DNA from 2 places in the Alkalibacterium sp. m-11 genome. Region 1 is predicted to be linked to the other one. Evidence: predicted binding sites of a transcription regulator. Region 1 holds the regulator's gene; the other holds the start of a gene.
What was found. Region 1 encodes Rex, which represses fermentation and respiration genes when NADH is low (regulators of the CRP and FNR family bind a similar motif). Its sites were predicted from a motif close to TTGTGAANTANTTCACAA; they were not measured.
Positions count from the first base shown of each region.

Region 2: a site for Rex is predicted at 1,225-1,242, ahead of ACYQ2O_RS08315 (iron-containing alcohol dehydrogenase). Genes of this name have one in related genera too.

Region 1 covers NZ_BAAGIR010000015.1:24,846-27,980, forward strand. Annotated here, with positions in the region: gene ACYQ2O_RS03295 (ABC-F family ATP-binding cassette domain-containing protein) at 1-585, opposite strand, end outside; gene ACYQ2O_RS03300 (redox-sensing transcriptional repressor Rex) at 950-1,645, shown strand; gene ACYQ2O_RS03305 (DUF4305 domain-containing protein) at 1,701-1,910, opposite strand; gene ACYQ2O_RS03310 (CPBP family intramembrane glutamic endopeptidase) at 1,940-2,602, opposite strand; gene groES (co-chaperone GroES) at 2,836-3,120, shown strand.
Region 2 covers NZ_BAAGIR010000077.1:5,555-8,689, forward strand. Annotated here, with positions in the region: partial or broken gene dhaK (dihydroxyacetone kinase subunit DhaK) at 1-304, shown strand, start outside; gene ACYQ2O_RS08310 (MIP/aquaporin family protein) at 407-1,129, shown strand; gene ACYQ2O_RS08315 (iron-containing alcohol dehydrogenase) at 1,268-2,419, shown strand; gene ACYQ2O_RS08320 (ECF transporter S component) at 2,523-3,107, shown strand; gene ACYQ2O_RS08325 (DUF4430 domain-containing protein) at 3,100-3,135, shown strand, end outside.

The sequences.
Region 1 (3,135 bases):
GTTGGTCGGCTCATCTAAAATAAGAAGGTCCTTTTTCTCAAGAAGAAGTTTGGCCAGCGCAAGTCGGGTTTTCTGCCCCCCTGACAAATTTGCTATAGGTGTATCATAATCTTCCGGGTAATATCGGAAGCCATGAAGTACTGAACGGATCTCGCTTTCGATGCCATAGCCGTTATGCTGCCTGAACGACTGCTGCAGAAAATCATACCTGGACAAAAGATCCGTATAGCTATCAGACTGCTTATCGATAGAATCATCACTTAATTTATGCTCGATAGCATGCATTTCTCTTTCTATCTGTTTAATAGGTTCGGTTAGTTTATCCATCTCTTCCCAGATAGTCAGATCAGATTCCAGACCGGTATGCTGATCAAGATAGCCGATAGTACAGTTTTTTTTCTTATGAACGGTGCCTTCATCCGGTTCTTCTCTTCCAGAAAGGATGTTAAGAAGGGTCGTTTTACCGGCACCATTTCTACCCACCAGACCAATTCTGGCATTTTCCTTTATTTCCATGCTAACATTATCGAAAAGTGTTTCAGCACCGAAATGTCTTGCTATTTTTTGCGTGTGTAAAAGTATCATACTATTCCTCATTTTCTAACCTAGTCATCTGTCAATATCTAACAGTTTAGCATACAGGAGCAGGAATAAACTAGTCTAATTGAAAAACCTGCAAGGCTCAGACAGAGGACGATTTAGGCTTGTTCCCTTTTTTACATTCTCCGAAACTTGTTCAATAATAAACGATTAATTATTGAATATTATTGAAATATTTAACAAATTCAGACCCGATTTACTTTATTTTACTGGGATTAGTGGTATAATATAAAATGGTATCCTATGTAAGTTTGTGAATACACAAGGTAAGAAAAGATACACCTTTGGAAAAGTTTGATAAGATCCAGAGAAGCTGTTTATTAAATGAATTGAGACGAGGAGAATGACAATGGCTGATAAGAAAATCCCGAAAGCTACTGCACGCAGACTGCCATTATATTACCGCTATTTGCGTTTCCTATACGAGGCAGGTAAAGAACGTGTGTCATCAGCTAAATTAAGTGAAGCAGTTAAAGTGGATAGTGCAACAATCAGACGTGATTTCTCGTATTTCGGAGCTTTAGGTAAAAGAGGCTACGGGTACGATGTAGAAGCTTTAATGAATTTTTTCAGTAAAACACTGAATCAGGACCGTTTGACCAATGTTGCATTGAGTGGTGTCGGTAACCTTGGACAAGCCTTGCTAAACTATAATTTTCGCAGAAACAACAATATCCGTATCAGTGCCGGATTTGATGTGAAAGATGATTTGATTGGAACGATCCACCAGGGCGTACCTATTTACGATATCAATGAAATGGTCGATCAGCTTGAAATGCAGCAGATCGATGTAGCTATTCTCACGGTACCTTCTGAAATAGCTCAGGAGATGGCGGATAAACTGGTCAAAGGCGGAGTTAGAGGTATTATGAACTTCACCCCAATCCGTGTGACTGTGCCAAAAGAAGTCAGAGTACACAACGTTGACCTGACAAACGAATTGCAGACACTGATTTACTTCATCAATTATTACCAGGACTTTGATCAGAAGACTGAACCTGAAGAAGATGACAATCCCTTAAACGACTTATTTTATAATGAATAAAAAGAAAATCTTCAAAGCTGACCTTGATTGGGTCTGTAAGCTTTGAAGATTTTTTTTATTTGCTGTTATTTTTACTTTTTTTGATGCGAAGATACGCTGCAGCCATTCTTGTACCCTGTACAAAGTCTTTTGTAGCGAAGAGAGCAAATAAGAAAGAGAAAAAACCCCATCCACTGCTGTCGACTGAATCGATCGTAAAGAACATGAACAACAGGAAGAAAATATACTTAAATGCAATTTGAAACATGATTTGTTTTTCTGTCATTATAAATCCTTTCTACACTACTCGTCTTTTTAAGAAAAGTACAAGTTGATCAGGACAGCTGCCACATTCATCAGACAATGTGCCAGAATTGGTGTCCATATGTTTTTAGTTTTAAAGTACAACCAGGCAAAGACCAGTCCCATTGAAGAATACACTAGGAGCAGACCGTCAAAGTGAATGAATGCAAAGAGCAGTGAACTTATGACTGCAGCTCCAATGCCGCCAATCCGATCAATCAGAAGACCAAAAATTGCTTTTCTGAAAACAAATTCCTCCATTACTGGCCCTGCTACTCCAACTAGGAGAAGAAAGAACGGATAATTTCTAACCACTTCCATCAGAAACTGAGTGTTTTCAGACTCCATAGAAGAGCCCAGAAAGTTTACTTCAATAATACTTGCGAAGGACTGCACGACTATAGCGATAAACATCCCGATCAGCCCCCATAAGAGAATTCTGACAGGATTATGACTGAAACGCTCTTCGAATTCAAATCTCATCTGCTTTCTTCTCTCAATCACGATCATGCCTATAGCGCCTATTGCAAACAGCACCATGGAAGGGAGAAGAAACCCAACAATCCCTATGTCTTCAGGTAAGAAGAGAGGGATCACAGCAGAAACAAGCTGTACGGCAAGAAACAGGCTGATCATGTTAATAGCCGCTTTTTTATTAATATCATTAACTGACATGTTGTTCATCCTTTAATTGGTATTCCCACAATATATAGTAATTTAACACAAAAACCAGCCGTTTTCCACCGGGTAAATTTTTCAAAAAAAATTAAAGTTAGGACTTGCAAGAAATCACAGTTTTGAATATACTAGGTAATGTAGTTAGCACTCGGAGGTCGAGAGTGCTAACACTCACATCTCACTATATCTTTAGTGAAAAATTAAAACTACTATTTTGGAGGGATTGCATCATGTTAAAACCTTTAGGAAATCGTGTACTTCTTGAAGTGAAGAAAGAAGAAGAGAAAACTGCAAGCGGATTAGTTTTACCTGATTCAGCAAAAGAGAAGCCGCAGTCAGCAGTGGTTGTAGCTGTTGGAGACGGAAAACTTCTTGATAACGGAAGCCGAGCTGACGTATCAGTTTCTGTCGGCGATCAGGTTATCTTTGAAAAGTATGCCGGTTCTGAAATCAAGTATGAAGGAACCGATTATCTAGTAGTTAAAGATACAGACATTATTGCAATCGTTGACTAATTTGAACCACTGATT
Region 2 (3,135 bases), on a different contig from region 1:
AGGGATACAGGACACTGGAGAGCGATCCTTCGGAAAAGGTGCAGATATTGGCGATAAAACACTCATTGATGCATTGATTCCTTGCCAAAAAGCATTAGCTGAAAGTGCACAAAACAATGAGACGTTCAAAGAAGCGTTTAAGAGTGGAGCAGCTGCTGCTGTTGAAGGAGCCGAAAAAACTAAAGATACCGTGGCTCACATGGGTCGAGCGGGTACAGTTGGGGAGCGAAGCATTGGACATCCAGATGCTGGGGCATATGCTTTAGGCGTTATCTTCACCGAACTGTCCGAATCAGTTAAATAAGATAAACTTAGGGTATTGTGCTTAAAAAAGCCATTAAAGTAAGGGCTGAGTTCAAAGTGAGAACTGTGTACGTAACTCAGCCCAGAATAAGGAGGCGACAAATTGGAAACAACTTTAACACAACAGCTGCTAGGAGAATATCTAGGGACCTTGATTTTAATCCTTCTTGGGGATGGCGCAGTTGCAGCAAGTGTTTTAAAAAAGACAAAATCTTACGACACTGGCTGGCTGATGATTACTATAGGATGGGGACTGGCAGTGGCTATTGCTGTATATGCAGTTGGCTGGTTATCGCCGGCTCATATCAATCCTGCAGTGACAGTTGGTATGGCCGTTGCTGGAGAAATCGGATGGGGGTCAGTTATTCCTTACATCATCGCACAAGTTGCTGGAGGGTTTACAGGAGCCATCTTAGTTTGGATTCATTACAAGATGCACTTTGATGCCACGTCTGACCAAGGTGCTATATTAGCCGTCTTCTCAACAGGCCCGGCTATTAAAGGTGAAAAATGGAATATACTATCCGAAATTATTGCAACAATTGTACTGGTTTTCTCTTTACTGGCATTTACGCAAGGTGAGTTTACAGAAGGATTGAATCCTTTAATTGTGGGCCTGCTTATTGTGGCTATTGGTATTTCTCTAGGGGGAACAACCGGCTATGCTATTAATCCAGCTCGAGATTTCGGGCCGAGATTAGCCCATCAAGCCTTACCGATAAAAAACAAAGGAAGTTCAGAATGGCATTATGCATGGATTCCTATTGTGGGGCCACTTGTCGGTGGCGCACTGGGTGCTCTGCTGTACCTGGCAATCTCTTTATAAAAAAAGACTATCAACGGATAGATCTCAGGCAGTAATTTTTGACACATGGGGTAATCTGTCCGTTTTGTTTAAAACGTTATCATTATATTATTAGTTTGTGAACAATAACACAAATACTATACAAAGGAGAGAATTAGAATGTTTGATTATTTTTTACCGACAACAAACTATTTTGGAAGAGGTTCAGTTAAGGTCGTAGGAGAAAAAGCAAAGTTGTTAGGTGGAACTAAAGTATTAGTAGTAACCGATGGATTTTTAAGCCAACTTTCAGGAGGGCCTGTCGAGCATGTGCTTGAGTTACTGAAAGCAGAAGGAATCGAATCAGTTATATACGATAAAGTAGAGCCGAATCCTAAAGATACAAATGTTTCTGATGGATTGAAAATCTATCAGGAAGAAAAGTGTGACATGATTATCACGGTTGGAGGAGGCAGTCCTCATGATTGTGGGAAAGGTATTGGGATTGCAGCGACACATGAAGGTGACTTGTATGATTACGCCGGAATTGACACGCTGGAAAATCCATTGCCTCCAATTATTGCAGTGAATACAACAGCTGGAACAGCAAGTGAGATCACTCGTCATGCTGTTATTACAAATACAGAACTTAAAATTAAGTATGTCATTGTGAGCTGGAGAAACACTCCGCTTGTTTCAATTAATGATCCACTGCTTATGCTGGGTAAACCAGCAGCATTAACAGCTGCAACAGGTATGGATGCCTTGACTCATGCTGTTGAATCATATATTACTCTAGGGGCTAATCCGGTTACAGATGCTGCAGCAATCCAGGCAATGAAACTTATCTCAAACAATTTGCGTCAAGCTGTTGCCAATGGGCAGAATATAGAAGCCAGAGAGAATATGGCTCATGCATCGTTATTAGCTGGAATGGCATTCAACAATTCGGGTCTAGGGTATGTTCACGCAATGGCTCACCAACTTGGAGGTTTGTATGATATGCCTCACGGTGTCGCTAATGCAGTACTGTTGCCACACGTTGCGAGATACAACCTTATTTCCAATCCTAAGAAATATGCAGATATGGCAAGTTTTCTGGGAGAAAACATTGAAGGTTTGTCCGTGATGGAAGCAGCAGATAAAACAATTGAAGCATTAAGAAGATTATCTTCAGATGTGGGCATTCCTACAGGACTAAAAGAGCTAGGTGTAAAAGAAGAAGACTTTGAATACATGGCAGAAATGGCCTTGAAAGATGGAAATGCAGGAACAAATCCGATTTCTGGAACAAAAGAAGACATTATTAAAATCTTTAAAGAAGCAATGTAAATACAATAAACGACTCGACCACTTTTTTTAAAGGTGGTCGAATCGTTTTAACAAAATGGTACACATATAAGAGCACGAAACATAGCTAAAGGAGGATCAGACGGTGGGGCTCAGTGAAATAAATAATGATTCTGGGCATTCAATAGGAAGAACCTATGCATTGACTCGTACAGCTTTATTTACAGCACTAGTGACACTGGGAAGACTAGGCTTCGCTTTTTTACCTAATGTACAGCCTATGACGGTGCTTGTCGTCTGCATCACCTTGTACTATGGCTGGAAGACAGGATTAGCGGTCTCAGTTTTGTCTGTACTATTGAGCAATATATATCTTGGAATGGGCCCATGGACTGTAGCTCAGATTATTGCATTTTCTATATTAGTGGGCTTGACCAATCTATTAAGGAATAAGCACCATAAAATGCCATTAGCAGTACTACAGTTATTTGCAGGTTTGTTGGGCATGCTCTACGGATTAATTATATCCGTGGTTCAGGCTCCATTTTTCGGTTGGAATATACTAGTGCCGTATTATTTATCGGGATTATTTTTCGACATTATGCATGCAGGAGGAAATATCGTATTTTTAGCGATTTTATATCCTCTGACAATGAATCTATTTTGCCGCATGGATGCAAAAAGAACATTTATGAAAAATAAAGGTAATAAAGGAGAAAAAAATGAATAAGAAAACAAATATCATTATATCAGGAGTG